Regions from separate parts of the Paraburkholderia sp. FW306-02-B genome, predicted to be linked through region 3. Evidence: predicted binding sites of a transcription regulator. Region 3 holds the regulator's gene; each other region holds the start of a gene.
The links. Region 3 encodes sigma-54, which starts transcription at its own class of promoters, with help from an activator protein. Its sites were predicted from a motif close to TGGCANGNAANCTGCTTT; they were not measured.

Region 1: AC3WOG_RS33380 (collagen-like triple helix repeat-containing protein) is a predicted target of sigma-54. The motif match lies at 3,740-3,757, and genes of this name have one in related genera.
Region 2: AC3WOG_RS11600 (methanol/ethanol family PQQ-dependent dehydrogenase) is a predicted target of sigma-54. The motif match lies at 4,286-4,303, and genes of this name have one in related genera.

Annotation. Positions count from the first base shown of each region.
Region 1 is NZ_JBYSXZ010000002.1:2,688,309-2,695,313, forward strand. Features, by position in the region: gene AC3WOG_RS33360 (ABC transporter ATP-binding protein) at 1-63, shown strand, start outside; gene AC3WOG_RS33365 (ABC transporter substrate-binding protein) at 236-1,105, shown strand; gene AC3WOG_RS33370 (transcriptional regulator) at 1,152-1,553, shown strand; gene AC3WOG_RS33375 (alkaline phosphatase family protein) at 1,889-3,289, opposite strand; gene AC3WOG_RS33380 (collagen-like triple helix repeat-containing protein) at 3,792-5,480, shown strand; gene AC3WOG_RS33385 (methyltransferase family protein) at 5,559-6,827, shown strand; partial or broken gene AC3WOG_RS33390 (EAL domain-containing protein) at 6,873-7,005, opposite strand, start outside.
Region 2 is NZ_JBYSXZ010000001.1:2,629,294-2,636,298, reverse strand. Features, by position in the region: gene AC3WOG_RS11620 (ATP-grasp domain-containing protein) at 1-1,206, opposite strand, end outside; gene mch (methenyltetrahydromethanopterin cyclohydrolase) at 1-23, opposite strand, end outside; gene AC3WOG_RS11615 (NAD(P)-dependent methylenetetrahydromethanopterin dehydrogenase) at 1,251-2,177, opposite strand; gene AC3WOG_RS11610 (beta-ribofuranosylaminobenzene 5'-phosphate synthase family protein) at 2,304-3,329, opposite strand; gene AC3WOG_RS11605 (4a-hydroxytetrahydrobiopterin dehydratase) at 3,621-4,010, opposite strand; gene AC3WOG_RS11600 (methanol/ethanol family PQQ-dependent dehydrogenase) at 4,443-6,260, shown strand; gene AC3WOG_RS11595 (c-type cytochrome) at 6,420-6,839, shown strand; gene AC3WOG_RS11590 (substrate-binding domain-containing protein) at 6,872-7,005, shown strand, end outside.
Region 3 is NZ_JBYSXZ010000001.1:476,013-483,017, forward strand. Features, by position in the region: gene mutY (A/G-specific adenine glycosylase) at 1-978, shown strand, start outside; gene AC3WOG_RS02140 (LON peptidase substrate-binding domain-containing protein) at 991-1,623, opposite strand; gene rapZ (RNase adapter RapZ) at 1,663-2,556, opposite strand; gene hprK (HPr(Ser) kinase/phosphatase) at 2,656-3,624, opposite strand; gene AC3WOG_RS02155 (PTS sugar transporter subunit IIA) at 3,751-4,266, opposite strand; gene hpf (ribosome hibernation-promoting factor, HPF/YfiA family) at 4,580-4,939, opposite strand; gene AC3WOG_RS02165 (RNA polymerase factor sigma-54) at 5,109-6,626, opposite strand; gene lptB (LPS export ABC transporter ATP-binding protein) at 6,815-7,005, opposite strand, start outside.

The DNA of each region.
Region 1 (7,005 bases), on a different contig from region 3:
ACAGCGGCGTCGGCGCCCAACGTTGTGCCGTTGATGCCGCGGGTGTCGAATGACCGATCTTAAGCGGCGCGGAGTATGCACCTCTATTGCGCTGGTGCTTCCGGTTCTGGCTGGCGGTTTCAGCGTCCGTGCGGCAGGTGCGGCAGGTGCGGCAGGTGCGGCAGGTGCGGCAGGTGCGGCAGGTGCGGCAGGTGCGGCCAGCATAAACGGTGTGGGTGATTCGCCGCGCAACATAATGGATGACCGCGGTCACACGTTGACTTTCAAGCGTCAGCCACAGCGACTGGCGACAATCTCCTATTTCGGCGCCGACACCGGACTAGCCCTCGGCATCAAGCCGGTGGCCTCTACCTTCCTCGTGCGCGGGCGCACACCAGCTTACCTCTGCGGGCGCATGGACGGCGTGCGCGATCTCGGTCAGCGCGCATCGGCGAATCTTGAACTGCTCGCGAGTACGCGTTGCGATCTGATCATCGCCATGCGTCGCTACACAGAAGCTCATGCCGCGCGACTCGAACGGATTGCCCCGTACCTTGCGCTCGACCTCGAAACCTTCGACGACAGCGACCGCAGCATTGCGCTGGTCGGTGCGGCGCTAGGCAAACAACGCGCGGCGTTGCAACTGAACCAGCGCTTTGCCCAGACGCTCGCGCGCTATCGTGCCGGCGTCCCGCGTAACACAGCGCCGCCACGCTACCTCTTCATCTGGGGCACCGGTACCGCGCCCTGGGCGTTCTACGACGAGAACATGACCTGCTCGTTGCTGAACGCAATCGGGGGAGTCAATGCCGCCGGGCACAACCCGATGCCGGCACACCGTGAGAACACTGCGTTCCAGATAAGTCTCGAGACGATGCTGCTCGCCGATCCGCAACTGATCTTCGTCTACGACGATGGTCCTACCGAAGCCTTCGAATCGAACCCGGTCTGGCAGCATCTGAATGCCGTGCGTCAGGCACGCGTAATCCGTGTAGGCGATCACTGGATCGAGTCGTTCGGTCCGATCGCACGCGAAGCGGTGCTGGCCGAAGCAGCACACGCACTTTACCCACGCACATTTCCTGCCACCGATCTGTGTGCGCTCGCCGGACGCTTTTTCACCTGAACGTCGCAATTTGCACAGCCATCTCCAATTTAAAAGGACGCCGACCATGCATTCCGACTGGCCGATTCGACTGATTTCAACCGAATTGATTTTGCCGAACGAGCAGCATATCGAAGCACGTGTGCTAGAGGTCATTGAGAGCATTTCGAGCAGCGGCCGTTGGACCACACCGATCGTGCTCGAACAACGGAGCCTTGCCGTGATGGACGGTCATCATAGGCTGGCTGCGGCGAAGAGACTCGAGTTGTCGCGCGTTCCGTGCGTGATGCTCGACTATGCGCAGGTGGCGGTAGAGGCACGGCGCATTGGGTACTGCGTCGATGGGGAAGAGATCGTCAAGCGCGCCCGGACGCGCATGCTGTATCCACCGAAAACCACCCGGCACATTTTCGCGCACGCGCTCCCCGCGTGTGACGTGGACCTTTCTTTATTGAAGGTGGCGGCATGAAGCGGCACGTGAGCCGTGCCTGCTGACACGGATAGTCATCGAATCGCAATCCCGGAGTTGTTTGGCCGCCTGTGCCTCGCGAGCGGTCACTCGCAAGCACTCGCGTGAGGGAATGCTTCTGCAAGTGTAGCCGGTTCAGACTTGGCTTTCGTTTGCCATGCGGTCTGTAGTATCCGAACCGAATCAAGCAAGGTTGGTACGGTAGTTGGCCCGGTCCCTGATGAAGGACGCGCGCGAGGACCTCTCTCATTCGCTAACCGGAGTTGAAATCCCCCTGCTTTATTCAGCCAAGGCAGAATTAATCAGCACGCGCCTTGGTCGACCCCGACCGCTACTCACGCTCCGGCATAAATCGATTTGACCGGCCAGTTCAGCGAGTTGAACGCTACCGCGCTGTTATTGGCCGTGGCGACTGTTGCGGGTGGTGCGACGGGCAACGCATGTGGACAGGCGTGAATTTCGTCCGCCTTGCGCGGCTGACTTAACACGAACAAAGCCGAGAGATCGGCCGCATCCGCGAAACGCTGCGTGTCGAGTAGCGGCGAATCCGTGTGCGGGACAATCTTCGCGAGCGTCTTCGCCATCGACAGATGGTCGTAGAACGTATGGTCGACCGTCGCCTGCTTCACATAGGGCGAAACGACGACAGCCGGAACGCGAAAGCCATAGCGATCGAAGCGGAAGCCGCGCTTCGTCAACCCGGTGGGCGCAACCGGCGCAAGCGCCGGCATGCCGGACACCACCGCCGGGTGCGGAACGACGTGATCGAAAAAGCCGCCGTGCTCGTCGAACAGAATGAGCAGCACGCTTTCTTCCCAGTAAGGCGAGGTCCTGATGGCGTTGTATACGCGCTCGACTAACGCGTCGCCGCTGCGTACATCGCCGCACGGATGCATCGACTCGCCATTGCGAAAGTTGCTTATCGGATCGTAGGCAGGTTCGATAAAGACGAAACTCGCATCCACGTTGCCGCTCGCCAGACTCGCGAACAGATCAGCATGAGTCAGGAAGTTCGACGGGTAGGCGTCGACACCCTTCAGCGCCCATGACTGGGGTATGTCGCCGTGCGAGACCAGCCATTGTGTGGGCGCCAGCCGCGTGAGCAACGAGTCGCGGCCGTTGCCGAACTTCGCGCCGTCGAACAGGCTCGAAATGATCGAGTCGGGGTTGCTCGGGGAATGATCGAGTCCCCACGACGTTCCAGCCAACGCGAAGAAACGGTTCGGCCATGTCGGGCCAGGCATCGACGAAAACCAGCGGTCGCAGACCGCAAACTGTTGCGCGAGGAAGTTGAGCACGGGGAGCTGATCCGGTGTGAGCGCGCGCAGGCCCGTCGCGATGTCGTAGCCATGCGCGCCGAGGTCGCAGGCAAATCCCAGATCGTTCGTGCCGGTCGCCGGTGGCGGGTAAAGGCCATCCTGCAGAACGGCGGAGTCGGTTACGGCGTTTGCCATGAAGTGCCGGGCATCGGTCCCGCCGCACGACTGCACCAGCGTATCGGTGAACTCATGGCCCGGGTCGAACGCGAGCCGGAATGGTGCACCTTGTGCAATCGTATAGGCATGGCCGCTCGCGTCGGTGCTCTGGAACGGCGGCTTGCCGAGCAGGCCATCCGCTTGCGTCGCGACGCCGTTCGGGGTCCAGCCACGCAGGTCCGACCAGCCGAAGATGTTGTCGTATGAACGGTTCTCCAGCATCAGCACAAACATCTTCTTGATATTCTGGATTGCTGACATTGCATGCTCCTCTTAGCGTTCCAGTCCAGTTGACCGGGGACGGGCGTTTTGGGCCGTTACTTCGGAAACAGCGCGGCAATTATCTTGAGAACGAACGGCCGGGACACGGTTCGCAAACCGCGCATCAGCCGGTTCCCGCGAATGTGCCGAAGATGATAGTGGGGATCGGAATGCGTGTGTGACGCAATGCGCGTGCGCGCCCCTTCGAGGGTTCGGTGGCGTCGACCTGCACGCGAACCGTTTAAATCGGCAACGGGTTCAAGCGAAGTCAATCCGTAGGCGCCAACCCTTGCTAACCGTTACGTTCGCCAGAGACGTTACGTAGCACCGGCGGGAACACGGGTCATCAATCGAGGATAAATCGCGTTAATTTAGATTTAAATTCCTATCCATTAAAAAGTAGTAAATATAAATACAATTAATCATTAAAATTGCGCCATATTCAGCACTTGGCCTACAACTTGCTTAGATGGTCCGCCAACAGCACTTCTACGGGGACATCATGCAAAACTTCGTCGGTCGGACGGCTATCGCCGTTGCGACGTCTGCTTTACTCGCGCTCTACGGTTGCGGATCAACCGTCCATACCCCTAGCGGGCTGGGTGGTGGCGGACTGGGCGGCACGTCGGGGTCAGGGACTTCGAGCAGCTCGTCGGGTACTTCGTCGGGTACTTCGTCGGGCACTTCGTCGGGTACGTCGTCAGGCACGTCGTCGGGTACGTCGTCAGGCACGTCGTCGGGTACGTCGTCAGGCACGTCGTCGGGTACGTCGTCAGGCACGTCGTCGGGTACGTCGTCGGGTACGTCGTCAGGCACGTCGTCGGGTACGTCGTCAGGCACTTCGTCGGGTACGTCGTCAGGCACTTCGTCGGGTACGTCGTCAGGCACTTCGTCGGGTACGTCGTCAGGCACTTCGTCGGGTACGTCGTCAGGCACTTCGTCGGGCACGTCGTCGGGTACTTCGGGTACGTCCTCCACCCCAATCGGCAACGTCGTCACTCAAGCCAGCAACCTCATCACCGCGGTGGGCACGGCAGTCATCGATACGGGCACCACGGTCACCGGCACTTCAGTGCCCGGTGTCAACAGCGCAACGACCGCCAATCTCGGCGCTGCCATCACCGATCTCGGCAATGGCGTCAACGTGTTAGGCAACGGTACGGCCGCAGGCCTCGGCACGCTCGGCAGCTCGACCAATCCGCTCGACCCGACCCTGCCCCCCACATCCGGCGTCGTTTCAAATGCGGGCGCAGCCGTCACCGCGGTCGGCGGCGTCGTGTCGAGTCTTGGAACCGGGCCGCTGTCGCCGCTCGCGCCGGTCACCTCGACGCTGGGCAGCGTCGTCGGCAGTGCGGGCAAGGGCGTCGTCGCGGTCGGCTCCGGCTTGAACTCGGCGCTCACCAGTGCGCCGGTTCAGCAGGTCGAGACGCAACTAAGCTCTGTCATCAACCCGATCACCCTGGCGGTCTCGAACACGACGCAGTCCATCGGCAACACCACAGGTCTGGGCGCACCGCTCAATAATCTGCTCAGCACCGTCGGCAACGGGATCGATTCGGCCGGCGTGAAACTGTCGGGCACCACGGGCAATCAGGTCGGCAAAGACGTCGGTGGCGCCGTCAGCCAGTCGGGCAAGACAGTCACGAGCACCGGCGAACTGCTCACCGGCGCAACCACTAACCCGCTCGCGCCGATCACAGGCCTTCTCGGTCCGCTCGGCGGACTCGGCGGCACAGCAAGCGGCACAGCAAGCGGCAGCGTAACGATCCCGCCGCTGACAGGGTTGATCGGCAATCTCGGATCGCCCGGCGGCAGTTCCGGCTCGGCCAACCCGCTGGCTCCCATCACCGGGCTACTCGGCAAATCAGGTTCGGCCGGCGGCACGTCGGGCGCCGGGAGCCCGCTCGCGCCGGTCACCGGCCTCGTCACTACGCTGACCTCGACACTGGGCGGCACTTCGGCCCAAGGCTCGCCGCTCGCACCAGTCACCGGTCTGGTTAGCGGATTGACCTCGACGGTAAGCGGCACCTCCGGCAACAAGGGCTCACCGCTTGCCCCCGTCACGGGTCTCGTTAGCGGACTGACCGGCAGTGCTGGCACGGGTACCGGCAGCGGTTCGGCAAGCACGGGTCTACTGGCGCCGGTGACGAATCTTGTCAGCGGATTGCTCGACGGCACTCCCAGCAAATAAGCGGTACTTCGGCACAGCGGCCGGGCCTTAAAAAATCAAAAGCCCGGCCGCCTTCTATGTCATGAATACGAGGATGACGTGAACTCCACCTTCGATACCGTTGCGCACGCTCAAGATCAGCGGCCGCGTTCGGCGACGCCGTTTTCAGTCGGCCTGCTGGGCATCGTCGCGGGTCTTCTCACGCTCTGGCTACTGCGCAACAGCACCGCGCTGGACGGCGCGCGCCGCAGCACCGCCGCCTGCCTCGCGATCATCGCGACGATCGCCACCTACGAGTTGTTGGTCGCCCGCGCGTATCTGCGCCCAAGCGCCGGCCTGACTAGCGGTGCGGTTCGGCCGCTAAGCGTCGCGCGCGTCGCCTTGCGTCTTGCCGCGCTGGCTTCCGTGTATGCAGGCATCGGCCTGCTCTACTGGCTGTTGCCCGAGTATCAAGGTGCGTTCTACAAACCTTTCTGGTCTCTGATCAGCACGCTTGCTCCGTATCTGATCGTGGCGGCGCCGTTTTACTTTGCGTGGATGGACAGGCATCAGCGCGAGGTCGACGATGCCTATATGTTGTGGGGACGCCTGCTGTTTCGCGGACAGCGCCCCGCCAATTGGCGCCCCGTGCGTGAAATGCTGGCCGGGTGGATGGTGAAGGCGTTCTTCCTGCCGCTGATGATCGTCTACCTGTCCACCGATGCGGACCATCTCAACGCCTCATTGGCGTTGGCGCTGAACGCACCGTTCTCGCTGTCGACGTTCAGGTTCATGTACGACCTGTCCTTCACGATGGACCTGATGTTCGGCACGGTGGGTTACCTGTGCACGCTGCGCATTCTCGATAGCCACGTGCGCAGCGCGGAACCAACCGTGCTCGGTTGGCTGGTGGCGGTTATCTGCTATCAACCGTTCTGGTCGTTGATCTCAAACCAGTACATCCGCTACGGAGGCTCGATGTTCTGGGACAACTGGCTAATCTCGATGCCGGTTGTCAGAATGATCTGGGGCACAGCGATTATTGCCCTGGTGATGTGCTACGCGCTCTCGACCATTTCGTTCGGACTGCGATTTTCGAACCTGACCAATCGCGGGATTATCACCTCAGGTCCTTACCGGTTCACCAGGCACCCCGCCTACATCGCGAAGAATCTGTCGTACTGGATGGTCTCGGTGCCTTTTATCGAGCCCTTGGGCTGGCGGCCGGCGGTCACTCATTGCGCGGCGCTTATCGCTGTCAATCTGCTGTATTTCCTGCGCGCCAAAACCGAGGAAAGACATCTGATGAACGATCCCGAGTATCGGGTCTACGCCGAATGGATCGCAAGGAATGGACTGTTTGCAAAGCTCTCGCGTGCGTTTGAATAAGGACTCTCGAATCAATCGCACTGCACCGCGCGGTGGTACGTGGGCTACCTGAGCCGGTACGGTGATCGCGATGGTGTGGAACTGCACGCCGCCGGACAGATAGTCGCGAAGCGCTCGACACACACCGTCGATGACGAACGACGCCATTTCAATAGCGACCTGCGGGTGTTCCAGCGGC
Region 2 (7,005 bases), 2.2 Mb from region 3:
GGAGTGGCATTGGATGAAGGCATAGTCGGGCTCATGGCAGGTTTCGATTCGTTGCAGGACGAGCGCGCGCTGCCGCTCGAGCGCATGCCGCACGGCGTCCACCGACGCAGCGCGCACGAGCAGCGTGCAGACCGGCTGCCCGGCCTCGATCCACGTGCCCGGCATCGGTACGTCGCGGCAATGGGGGTCTTGCAGGCAGGCATCGCTGAAGCCTTGCGAGACGGCGAACGGATGGGGTGCGAACAGCACCTGTTGAGCGGCGCGCCATGACGCATGAGCGGGTGCTTCAGGTGGCGGCAGGCGGCCGTACCGGCACGCGGCGAGGTGGCACGCGAGCAGCCCGCGCGGCCACGCTTCAGGCGACGCGGTTTCGTAGAGCGTCATCGTGGACGAGGGGCGGGTGTTGATTTCGAGCAGTTCGAACGCGTCGCCGTCGAGCAGGAAGTCGCAGCTGTTGATGCCCGCGAGCCCGGTCTGCGCGCAGAGCGCCCCGATCGCCGCGCGCACGCGCGCCGCGACCTGCGGCGGCAGATCGATCGGGCCGATCGAGCCGGCATGCACGAAGGGCAGATTGCCCATCTTGCAAGTGATCTGTTCAGCGAAGCCGAGCACGCGCGCGCTGCCGCGAGCGGCGATAAATAGCGCCGACAGCGAGCGGCCGCTGCTCAGCCGCTGGAAGTAGCATTGCGCGGGCACTTGCTGATCGCTGAACGTCGTGGCCGGCTCGATGTGCGTGCCGCCGCAGCCATCCGCGCGTTTGACCAGCCACCCCTGTGCCATGGCGGGACGCGTGAAGGAAACCGCTGGATGCGGGATATTCAGCGCATCCAGCAGCGCAAAAAAACGCTGTGGCTCGCGTACCGCGGCGCTCGCCCCGGTGCTATTGCCAATGAAGGGCGGCAGGCCACGCGCGCGGCACAGTTGCGCGACGAGCGGTTCGAGCCCGCTGCTGCCGATCCAGCCGAGCATGCGTGGCAGGCGCGCGACGCGTTCGAGCGCCGCTGCGAGCCGCGCGCCGTCGATCGACAGTGCGCCGCCGCCGATGTCGAACCAGAGTTCGGACGCCTCGCGCGTATCGCGGTCGCCGAATACGTCGAGCGCGGCGACGCGCAGGCTCGCACGCGCGGCGGACTGCGCGAGCATTCGCGCGGACAGTCCGGCCACCGCGACGAACGGCGCATGCGAAAGCGATGGACGCGAACTCATGATGGCGGACCGCGGCGGCGCGCAGACCGTGACGAGGGGCCCGCTCAACCGAGGCCGGCCGCGACGGCGCGGGCCTCGTCGAACGCCTGCGGAAAACCCAGGTAGACCGGCTTGCCGCCGGTACGCATTTGCATGAACAGCCGGTGTTCGACCTGGTACTTGACGTTGCCGATCGCGAGCGCACCGATGCCGATGCTGTCCACGTTCGGTACGCCCTCGATGGGTTTGCCGTCGTTCATCACGTTGACACCCGCGATGCCTTCCGGCGGCACGGCATTGACGTCCGCGGCGATCAGCAGATGTTTTGCATACGCAAGATCGGCGCTGCTGACGACCTGAACGCCCGCGATGGCGGTGGCGAGGACGATCTCGGCCTCGCCTAGCGCCTGCCGCAGTTCGTCCGGCTTTGCCGTGCCGACACCCTTGGTCAAGATGCCGAAGCGCTGATTGATTTCGTCGCTGACCCGCACCGCGCGCGCGTGTTCGAGATGGCTCGCAATCGCCACGTCGGCGCCGAGCGAGGCGGCCATCGCCGCCGCCACGCGCCCGACCGCGCCGGTGCCGCCGAGAATCAGCACGCGCTTGCCGCCCAGTTCCATCCCATACGCTTTGCCCAGATGCCGCTCGACCAATGCGACGAGCGCGGCCGCGGTCGTGTACGAACCGCTCGGATCGGCGAACACCGGGACTTCGAACGGCGGGACCATCGCTTTGCGCGCGGTATCGAGCATGTCGGCGGCGAGCATCACGTCGCGTCCGCCGATGAAGATGCCGGTGCGTGACACACCCTTCGGACCGCGGGAAAAGATCGCGTCCTGAGTCAGGTTCGCGACCATCCCGGCGTCGACGCCGCAATACGGGACGATGACCTGGTAGCCGGCGTCGGCGGCCATGTTCACATCGAACGGACTGATTTGCGGCGTGGCCGTGAACATGTGCAGGATATAGGGCCTTTCAGTGGTTTCGGACATGGCAAGAGGCTCGTTTCAGGGGCGATCTCGTGGACGGCGCGAGGGAAGGGCTCGTGGGTCTGCGCGGACATCGATGACTGCGGGCGCCGCGCGCTTTCGCAGGCAGCCGGGTGGGGCCGTGCGGCATCATGCGGCGTCGATGCGCTGCCGCCGTGCGTCGGCCGGGCGGATCGTCGCGCCGCGATTGCGTCCCGCAACGATCGTGGATTCGATGTGCGGCATGCCGCGCGTTGCCTCGCGTGCAGCGGCGAGCGCGCTTTCCGCCTCGCGCGCATTCGCGACGATGGCAAAGCCTGTCGGCCCCCAGGAGGTCTGGCCGATGCCCGCAGTCTGTTGCGCGGCAACGGCGCGCAACGCTCGCTCGACATCGGGGCTCGCGAACACGCCGCCTTGCACCGGGGCGAAGTATTCGCCGATGGTCTGCTGCATTTCCGTCAGGCCGTGGGCGAAAGGCACGATATTGCGTTCCGCCGCGCCGGGCAGAATCCTCATCAGGACGAGATGGCAGAGATGCGCGGCGAGCTTCTGCGGGAACGGTGCGAGCGCGGCGAGGCCGCGGCGTTCTTCGGCGCCGTGCAAGCCCTCGCGGGCGTTGTCGCTCACGAGCAGGACGCGCCAGGCCTCCGGAAACGGCTGGCGCGCGAGCAGCGGCGGCATGCCCGGGTGCAGTTCGCCCGCCGGTCCGCCGTCCACCAGCAGGCCGCCGGAATCGAAGCCGAGGATGCCAATGCCGGAGCGGGCGCCGCGTCCAAGCAGGCTCGCGAGTTCGGTGCTGGTCGCGGTGTGGCCGAGCAGACGAACGAACGCCGTGCCGACCGCCAGCGCCAATTGCGTGCCTGACCCGAGGCCGGTGTGCGCACGCGGGGCATGGACTACCTCGATGGCAACCGGAGTCGGGTCGTAGGCTGCGTGAAGCCGTTCGAGACAGGTCGCGATGCGCTCGCGTTCCGCTTCAGTCACCGCGCCGTCGATCCGGTCGCGGTCCGCAAGCCGCGCTTCGACCCGGGTGCCGGCTCCGTCGATTGCGAGCCCGAGGCTGCCGAACGCGCGTCCAAGCGACGCGTTCGGATCGAGAAAACCCAGATGCAGGCGCGCGGGAGCGTCAACCGTCACGGCGGCCTGAGGCGGAAGGCGGCGAAGGTGAAGCTGCATCGCAAGTGTCCTTGTGTGTGCTCGACAGGGTTTGCCCGAAGGGCTGTCGCGAAAGCGGCCGCGCGATGTGGTGAAGTGGCGCGCCGGGCCACTTCAAGCAGAAGCCGTACCAGGCGCGCGTAGCGGCTGTCGCCTCTGCCTGACGCCGCCGTTGCGGCCGAGGTTTTTCCCGCTCGTCTTGTCCCGCTGTGTATCAGGGATGCGGTCGACGCTTTGTGCCGCCGAAGGGGCACTGTGTCACCTGTGCGCCGCACTGAACGAAGGGGATGCGCCGCCCGGGCTTGAACAGCCTTAAGCGGTTTTCGGCGCGTCGTACTTGATGTAGCGGAAGCGCTGGTCGTCGGTTGGCGTGCCTTCGAGCGGGCCGCCTTCGAGCCCGGGTTGCCATTGAATGAACGATTCGATCTTCGTGGCGAGCGCGAAGTCCTTGTCCGTGACGCCCTTCGCGGAATGGGTCTTCAGCTTTACGGTCACGAATGCGTAGGAGACCGTCAGATCGGGGTGATGCCATGCGGCTTCCGCAAGGTGACCGACGGCGTTTACCACCATCAATGTGCCTTTCCAGCCTTCGGTTCGATATTTGCGCCGCAGCCAGCCGTCTTCCAGATACCAGTGCTGTAGCGGGCCGACGAGACGTTGCTGGATCTCCTCATCGGAATAGACCTGCTCTGCGTTTGCCATGACCGTTGCTCCGCGCGTGCTGGAACTTCATCACGCTGCAAGTGATGGGCCAGTTGTGCGGTGCAGCCTGAGCCCACGCGTTCTCATGGCCTGACTCGTGACGGACACGCTTCGTATCGCGGAATGACACAGTATGTGCCGTGTCCCGCGGCGCAGCCGGACACGGCCGTTACGCAGGCGCGCTCGATCGTGAGTGCTGCGAAGGAGCGCGGTACGCCGCGCGGCGTGTGCGGACAAGCTTGTCGCGGCGCACGGACAGAACGGCAGTTCGATTCCGGCATGGAATATGCGTTGGCCGTTCATGCGCCGCAAAGCCCGGCATCGATCGGGAAAGGGCGCTGATCGTTACCTGCATTCGAGGAGGCGCGCCCGATGCGACGAGGTAGCGTGGGTCATTCGTGAGTTGAACAGCAAGACAATTCTGGAGGAGACATGAACTTACGCACCATGGTTCTTGGGCTCGCGATCCTCGCGTCGGCAGCCTTGAGCTCTATCGTTGCACAGGCCGATTCGCAGCTGGACGGGCTCATCAAAAATCCATCTAACTGGGCGGCTCAGGCGGGCGATTATGCGAATCACCGCTACAGTCCACTCAAGCAGATCAACGAAAACAATGTCGGCAAACTGCAGGTCGCATGGACCATGTCGACCGGCGTGCTGCGCGGCCACGAAGGCGCGCCGCTCGTGATCGGCGACACCATGTATATCCACTCGCCGTTTCCCAACAAGGTCATCGCGATCAACCTGAAGGATCAGACGTTCATCTGGCAGTACCAGCCGAAGCAGGACGACCAGGTGGTATCCGTGATGTGTTGCGATACCGTCAACCGCGGGCTGGCGTACGGCGACGGCAAGATCTTCCTGCAACAGGCCGATACGAAACTCGTCGCGTTGAACGCGAAGACCGGCGACGTCGTCTGGACCGCGCAGAACGGCAATCCGAAGGCGGGTGAAACCAACACCAATGCGCCGCACGTATTCGGCGACAAGGTGCTGACCGGCATCTCGGGCGGCGAATTCGGTGTGCGCGGGCGTCTCATCGCGTACGACATCAAGACCGGCAAACCGGTCTGGACAGCGTACAGCACGGGTCCCGACAAGGACATGCTGCTGAACCCCGACAAGACGATGACCTATGCCGACGGCAAGATGGTGCCGGTCGGCGCGGACTCGTCGCTCAAGTCCTGGAAGGGGGACCAGTGGAAGCTGGGCGGTGGGACCACGTGGGGCTGGTATGCGTGGGATCCGAAACTCAACCTTGTCTATTACGGCACCGGCAATCCGGGTACGTGGAATCCGACGCAACGTCCGGGCGACAACAAATGGTCGCTGTCGATCTTCGCGCGCGATCTGAACACCGGTGAAGCCAAATGGGTCTACCAGATGACGCCGCACGACGAGTGGGACTACGACGGCGTCAATGAAATGATCCTGTCGGACCTGACGATCGACGGCAAGAAGGTCCCCGCCATCGTTCACTTCGACCGTAACGGTTTCGGCTATACGTTGAATCGCGCAACCGGACAACTGCTCGTCGCACAGAAGTTCGATCCGGCGGTGAACTGGGCCGACCGCGTCGACCTGAAGAGCGGCCTGCCGATCCGCAACGCGGCTTATTCGACCCAGGCGGCCGGCTCCGATCACAACGTGAAGGGCATCTGTCCGGCGGCGCTCGGTTCAAAAGACCAGCAACCGGCTGCGTACGACCCGGCGACGAGCCTCTTCCTCGTGCCGACCAATCACGTCTGCATGGACTACGAGCCGTTCGACGTCGACTACGTATCCGGTCAGCCGTATGTCGGCGCCACGCTGTCGATGTATCCGGGGCCCAACGACAACAACTCGATGGGTAACTTCATCGCCTGGGATGCGGCCAGGGGCAAGATCGTCTGGTCGAAGCCGGAGCGGTTCTCGGTGTGGTCCGGCGCGCTGGCCACCGCTGGCGGCGTCGTGTTCTACGGCACGCTCGAAGGCTACATCAAGGCGGTCCGTATCAAGGACGGCAAGGAACTGTGGCGCTTCAAGACGCCGTCGGGGATTATCGGCAACGTCTTTACCTACGAGTATCAGGGCAAGCAGTTCATCGGCATCTACTCAGGCATCGGCGGCTGGGCCGGCATCGGCATGGCGGCTGGCCTGCAGAAGTCGACCGAAGGGCTGGGCGCGGTCGGCGGTTATCGTGAGCTTGCGAAGTACACGGCGTTGGGCGGCACGCTCTTTGTGTTTGCCGTTCCCGGCGGCAACAGCTGAAGGGCCGGGCCACACTGAAACGCGCGGTCGGCACCCCTTGGCATAGGGGCGCCCGGCCGGCAGCGTAGTCAGCCATGCGAATCATCCGGCCCGCGCCCGTTTTGCGGATGCATCGATGACATGCATCGGGGCGCAGCCTCTATGGAAGGAGACATGTGCATGAAAGGCAGATCAATCTTGTTGCGGGCGGCGCTGCCCGTCGCATTCGTCGTGCTACCTGCTGCATACGCCCAAAACAATCCTCAGGTTGCCCAGGTCGCATACAAGGTGGTCGACGGCAGCAAGGTCGACAGTAATACGCTGCAAGGATGGCGGACATGGCGTGCGCTCGATTGCGAACGCTGCCACGGCGCGCAGCAGCAGGGGCTCGTCGGGCCGTCGCTCGTCGACGCATTCAGGTCGCTGGACAAGAACGAGTTCCATCGGACGGTTTTCGGCGGGCGCGTGGACAAGGGTATGCCCGACTTCAGTTCGAGCCAGATGATGCAAAAGAACTGGGAGAACCTCTACGCCTATCTGAAAGGACGCTCCGATGGCCAGATCAAGCCGGGCGATCTGCAGGCCATCGACGCGAAATAACGCCCGCGCCGCTATTCTTTCGGAGATTTTCGATGCGTCATGGCAAACGAATGTCCGCGCACCTCGTGCTCGTGGCCGCCGCGCTGTGCTACGCGGCGCTGGCGAGCGCCGCGGTGCGCGCCGAAGGCGAGGCACTGCCCAATAACGACGGCGCCGACGGCGTACT
Region 3 (7,005 bases):
TATCGCATCTGGTTGTCGGAAATCATGCTGCAACAGACCCAGGTGTCGACGGTGATTCCGTACTACGCGAAGTTCCTGGCGCGTTTTCCGGATGTCGCCGCGCTCGCCGCCGCACCGCTCGACGACGTGATGGCGTTATGGGCCGGCCTCGGCTACTACTCGCGCGCGCGCAATCTGCATCGCTGCGCGCAGACGGTGGTCGAGCAGCATGGCGGCGCGTTTCCGGCTTCGGTCGATGAACTCGCTGAATTGCCTGGCATCGGCCGTTCGACGGCGGCGGCGATCGCGTCGTTCGCGTTCGGCGCGCGCGCGACGATTCTCGACGGCAACGTGAAACGTGTTCTGGCGCGCGTATTCGGCGTCGAAGGTTTTCCCGGCGAGAAGAAAGTTGAGAACGCGATGTGGACGCTGGCGGAGTCGCTGCTGCCGTCGAATGCATCTGACGACGATGTCAGCGCCTACACGCAAGGTCTGATGGACCTCGGGGCGACGCTGTGCGTGCGCGGCACGCCGGACTGCTTACGCTGCCCGTTCGCGGTCGATTGCGTGGCGAACGTGACGGGACGGCAGCGCGAACTACCCACGGCGCGGCCCAGGAAAACGGTGCCGACGCGCCGCACATGGATGCTGGTGCTGCGCGACGGCAACGCCGTGATGCTGGAAAAGCGCCCGCCGTCGGGCATCTGGGGCGGTTTGTGGAGCCTGCCTGAAGCTGCCGACGAAGCCGCGCTAGCGGAGCGTGCGCGTGCCTTCGGTAGCGATGGAGCGGTCTCGCCGCTTGCGCCGCTCACGCATGTATTTACGCATTTCAGGCTGGATATCGAGCCGCGGCTTGCGGACCTGGACCGCGCTGTGGGCGCGCTGGCCGCGTTATGCGATGCGGACACCGCGTGGGTCGCGCTGAGCGATCTCGATTCGTTCGGCGTGCCCGCGCCGGTGCGCAAACTGCTGGATGGTTTGCAAGGCTCGCTGCTTTAGAGGCTGCAGCTTCTACAGCAGTTGATGCTGCTGCATGTAGTGATGAACCACGTCGATCCGCGCGCCGGCGTCCTGCAATTCCATCAGCTTCTGGCGGGCGCGCAGCGCAATCGGCAGCACTTCGGCGAGACGGTTCGACACCCACGACGGATCTTCGAGCCTGAACGGTTCGGCGAACGGCAAGCTATCCGGATCGCGTTCGCGAATCGTCGCGATGATTCGTTCAAGCACTTCCGCGCACGCGCCGAATTTGGCCAGATGCTGATTGCCTTCGAGCGGCATGTCGTCGCCGAGCGGCTCGGCCATGCCGACCAGCAAGCCGCTGCTCTCCACGCGATGCGACAGGAGGCGGAAGCGCCTGGTGCCGCGCGCGCGAATCAGCAGCATGCCGAAGGCTTCGACATCGCACTCTTCGATTTCGGCGAGACAGCCGATTGCTTCGGGCACCGAAGGCTCTTCGGCGCGCGCGACTTCGGCGCCGCTTTTCAGCAGGCACACGCCGAACGGCGTTTTGTCACGCAGACAGTCGCGCGCCATATCGAGGTAGCGCGCCTCGAAGATTTTCAGGGGCAGCAGCCCGTCAGGGAACAGCACCGTATGCAGCGGAAACAGCGGCACATCGGCAAGCACAGTAGAAGAAGACATGGCGCAACGCTTCGAGTTGAGGCCGCGCGATGCGGCCGGTTAAGCCACTAACTTCGATGATTCGCCGATGTCGACCGGCGCATCGCGGTGCCGCACAATCACATTCGCCTGACTTGCGAGACGCGCGGCGAGCGTCTCAGCAATGAACACCGAGCGGTGCTGGCCGCCCGTGCAACCGATCGCGACGGTCAGATAACTGCGGTTGTCGTCGCGGAAATGCGGCAGCCATTTGGCGAGAAACTTCTCGATGTCGTCGATCATTTCGTGGACGACCGGCAGCGCATCGAGAAAATCCATCACAGGCTTATCGAGGCCCGTAAGCGGTCGCAATTCATGATCGTAGTACGGGTTCGGCAGCGTGCGTACGTCGAAAACGAAATCGGCATCGAGCGGCACGCCGCGTTTGAAGCCGAACGACTCGAACATCAGCACGAGACCCGAATGCTCCTGCTCGATGAAGCGTTTGACCCACGCGCGCAGCACGTTCGCGCGCAGATTGCTGGTGTCGATCTGGTGGCCGAATTCGGCCAGACCCGCCACAAGTTCGCGTTCGCGCTCGATCGCTTCGGCGAGCGACGTCAGCAGGCCGACGTCCGCGTCGTGCGCGGTCGAGCCGGACAACGGATGCCGGCGGCGTGTTTCGGAGAAGCGCTGAATCAGCGATTGCGTGCTTGCGTTGAGGAACAGGACGCGCACGTCGTGGGCGCGCGACAGGTCGCGGATCATCGCGGGCATTTCGTCGAGCGAAGCGCTCGAGCGCGCGTCGATGGCGACCGCGAGGCGGTCTTGCCCGTCTTCGGCAAGGTAATTGGCCAGTTGCGGCAGAAAACGCGGCGGCAAATTGTCGACGCAGTAATAGCCCGCGTCTTCAAGCGCGTTCAGGGCAACTGACTTGCCGGAGCCGGAAATACCGGTGATCAGGATTATGCGCATGGAGTCGTGAAATCCGTACATTTCATCATAGCATCTGGTCTCCGTGCGCGCGCCCCGCAGCCCGCCGTTGGCCGCGAAGCAAGGCGCGGTGACACGGACTCAGATCAATTTGCCGGGAAACTGGCTATCGGGATCCTGCATCGCCAGACGCTGGCGATCCATGAAGTCGCGCAACGTATCGATGCCGCGCAGTTGCAGGATCGTGTTGCGCACCGCCGCTTCGACCAGCACCGCGAGGTTGCGGCCGGCTGCCACCTGAATCGTGACTTTGCTGATCGGCAGGCCGAGCACGTCGACGGTTTGGCTTTCGAGCGGCAACCGCTGGAATTCGCCGTCAGGACGGCGCACCAGTTGCACGATCAGCTTCAGCTTCATTTTGCGGCGTACCGCGGTTTCGCCGAAGATCGTCTTGATGTCGAGCAGCCCGAGGCCACGCACTTCGAGCAGGTTTTGCAGCAGCGGCGGGCAGCGCCCTTCGACGAAATCCGGACCGAGGCGCACGAAATCCACCGCGTCGTCGGCCACGAGGCCGTGGCCGCGGCTGATCAGTTCCAGCCCGAGTTCGCTCTTGCCGAGGCCCGAATCGCCGGTAAGCAACACGCCCATGCCGAGGATGTCGAGGAATACGCCGTGCAGCGTGGCGCGCGGCGCCAGAATGCGCGACATGTAGAGGCGCAGGCTGTCGATCACCGCAGCGGCGGACATCGGCGTGGTGAAGAGCGGTGTCGACGAACGCGTGCAGCGCAGCACGAGTTCCGGCGGCGCGGCGACGCCGCCCGCCACCACGAGAAACGGCGGTTCCAGCGCGATCAGTTCGGCCATATGGCGCGAGCGGTCTTCGTCGGTCTGGCGCTTGTAGTAGTCGATTTCGGCGTCGCCGAGCACCTGAATCCGGTTCGGGTGGATCAGGTTCAAGTGGCCGACAAGATCGGCGCTCGACGTGGCATTGGCGACCGATTCCGAAGAAAAGCCGCGCTCCCAGCCTTCATGCCCCGTCAGCCAGCTCAGCTTCAGCGTGGCGGCGTTGTCGTCGAAAATGCTCTGGGCGTTGATGCTGGACGTATCCATGAGTCAGTGACTCCAGTGTGGGCCGCTTGCCCGGCAAGGTATGGCCGCGCTAACGCGGACCGCGCACCGTGCAGGGCTGAACCCGCAAGCTCGCGGGGAACCGGCGTGCGGATAACCGCCGATGCATCAAGGTTGCCACTGAGTGAGCAGGCGATGCAACGCTTCGCGATTTTCTTCCGTGTGCAGCCGCTCGCGGGCTTCGCGATCGGACAGCAACTGGGCGATCTCCGAAAGAATTTCGAGGTGTTGCTGGGTGGCCTGTTCAGGCACCAGCAGGAAGATCAGCAGCGAAACCGGCTGACCGTCGGGCGATTCGAAGGGGATGGCTTCGGCGAGGCGGACGAACGCGGCGAGCGGCTGCTTCAAGCCTTTGATCCGGCCATGCGGAATCGCGACGCCTTCACCAAGCCCCGTCGATCCGAGGCGCTCGCGCGCAAACAGATTGTCAGTGACCGTGCTACGGGCGATGCCGTTCTGGTTCTCGAAAATCAGGCCCGCTTGCTCGAACACGCGTTTCTTGCTGGTGACCGATAGTCCGACGACGACGTTCTCGAGGGGAAGAAATTTGGCTAAACGATTCATGTTGACAGGCGAAAACGTGGCCTGGGTTCTCCTCGCTGGGGCGTTTGAGTGGTGTTCCATTCGTTTTGATGCTCACGGCGATGTGCATTGGAGTCCGACAGCGCAGGACTCCGGCCGACCGACTTCCGTTTGAGCTCGCTTGACCCCGATGGTAACCGGAACATTATAGAACAGGGTAGGCACGGATGGTGCGGCGCGCCATCGATGCGTGATGGGTTTGTTCGATGGGTACAACGATCGCGGCGCCGCAGCCCGAGACGGGGCTCGCACGGGCTTCAAAAGCGGCCCAAGATCAACCCGGGAGTGGCCCAGAAACGAAAAACCGCCCGGTTTCGGGCGGTTTAGCTGGGTAAGGAAAACCTTCCAATTTTCCTTATTGCGGCGGCACGTCAACTTGCGGCGCCAGCGGCTGGTACTTGATCGCCTCATGCTGATGGCCCTGCAGACGATCTTTGTGGCGTATCACTTGCCGGTCGAGCTTGTCGATCATCAGATCGATCGCAGCGTAGAGGTCGCTGTCACAGCTCTCGACAAAGATATCTTTACCCTTCAAATGCAGGTTGATTTCAACCTTTTGCCGCTTTTCCTTTTCCTTGTGGTTGTCGACCGAGAGGACCACACTGCCGTCGATGACCTGATCAAAATGTCTTAGCACCCTATCCAGTTTGGTGATCACGTATTCGCGCAACGCAGGCGTTACTTCGAGGTGGTGTCCACTGATCTGCAGATTCATAGTGCTTCTCCAAGCTAGATGCCGCTTGTTCCGCACAATGACGTAGGTCCGGTCGATCGTCGGCTTGCCTGAGTCGCCCCCCGGTGACTGACTTCTGGCAGGTCGCATCGGCCGGCCTGTCCGCCAACTGCGGAGCGGCCGGTAAATGCCCGCCGCGGGAGGCGACGGGCTACAGAGACTTGCGCAGGTTGACTGCCGGAATCTTGAGCGCTTCGCGGTACTTCGCAACGGTACGCCGTGCGACCACGAAGCCCTGTTCCGCCAGCAGTTCGGCTATGCGGCTGTCTGAAAGAGGAGATTTCGGGTTTTCCGCTCCTATCAGTTGCTTGATGAGCGCGCGAATCGCCGTGGAGGAGGCCGCGCCGCCCGTGTCGGTTGAGACGTGTGACCCGAAGAAGTACTTAAATTCAAGCGTCCCGAATGGGGTCAGCATGTATTTACCGGTTGTCACACGCGAGACAGTCGACTCGTGTAGGCCCAGCGTATCAGCAATTTCCCGCAAAACCAAGGGGCGCATGGCAATTTCGCCGTGCACAAAAAAGCTCTTTTGACGTTCGACAATAGCTTGCGCGACCCTCAGGATCGTCTCGAACCGCTGCTGGATATTCTTGATCAGCCAGCGCGCTTCCTGCAGTTGCTGGCGCAACGATCCGCTGCCCGGATCGCCCCGGTTATTGCGCAGAATATTCGCGTAAAGATGGTTGATCCGCAGCTTCGGCACGACTTCCGGGTTCAGTTCCGCCTGCCAGCCCTGTGCCGTTTTGCGCACCATGATGTCCGGCACGACATAGTCCGCTTCCGCCTTGCCGTAGGCCGCGCCGGGAAACGGCTCGAGCGAGCGTATCAACAGATGCGCATCGCGCAGGTCGTCGTCGCTGGCCTTCAGATGTTTGCGCAGGCGCGTGAAATCGCGCGCCGCGAGCAGTTCCAGATGATGGGCAACGATGTCGAGCGCGAGCGTGCGGGTAGGCGAGCCGTCGAGCCTCAGCAGCTGTAGCTTGAGACATTCGGACGCGGAGCGCGCGCCGACACCCGCCGGGTCGAAACTATGCAGCAGCGCGAGTGCGGCGTTCAACTCGTCGAGGTCGACTTCGAGCTCTTCGGGCATGTCGGCCAGCACTTCGTCCAGCGTGGCGGTGAGGTAGCCGTCGTCGTCAAGCGATTCGATCAGGAAGGTGATCAGCGCGCGGTCGCGCTGGCCCGCCTGGGTAACGCGCAATTGCGCCATCAGGTGATCGCGCAGCGAGGTGCTCGATTCGTGGATTTGCAGCGGCGGCAGATCGTCGTCGTCCGACGCGTTGCCGGAGCGGCCGTAGTCGTCGAGATTCCATTGCGACGCGTCGCCGTTACCCTCTCCCGCGAGGCCGTTATATTCGTCGACGCCCTGCGGCTCGCCGTTCTCGGCGCGCTCGCTGCTGCTGGTGGACGAGGACGACGTATTGCCCCCCATCTGGTCGGGCGGCGCCGAGGAGTTGGGCGCCTGGGCGATCAGCGAGCCGTCGGCCGCCACGCGCAGGGGACTCGCGATCCAGTCGTCCTCGTTCTCGAGGAGCGGATTCTGCGAGATCGCCATTGCGACTTCCTGCTGCAGTTCGAGCGTAGACAGCTGAAGCAGCCGGATGGACTGCTGCAGTTGCGGGGTCAGCGCAAGATGCTGCGATAGGCGGAGTTGGAGGCTGGCTTTCATGGCAAGTTGAGATTCATTGTAGAGAGTTTGCCACGACCGCGATACCTTGCGACATTCGCAATAACGCGTGCGCCGGTTTTCGGCAGCGCCGGGCGCGGGACGGCCCAGGTCAAAAGTGCGGATGTGCGGCTGCCGCAAAGGGGCCGGCGGATGATGCGCGTTCGCTCCGCCGGCAATCCTTTGTGTACTTACATGCGGAAGTGTTCGCCCAGATAGACACGCCGCACGCTTTCATTTTCGATGATGTCGCTTGGCGCACCGGCAGCCAGCACGCTGCCGTCGCTGATGATGTATGCGTGATCGCAGATGCCGAGCGTTTCGCGCACGTTGTGGTCGGTGATGAGCACGCCGATATTGCGCTGTTTCAGGAACTTGACGA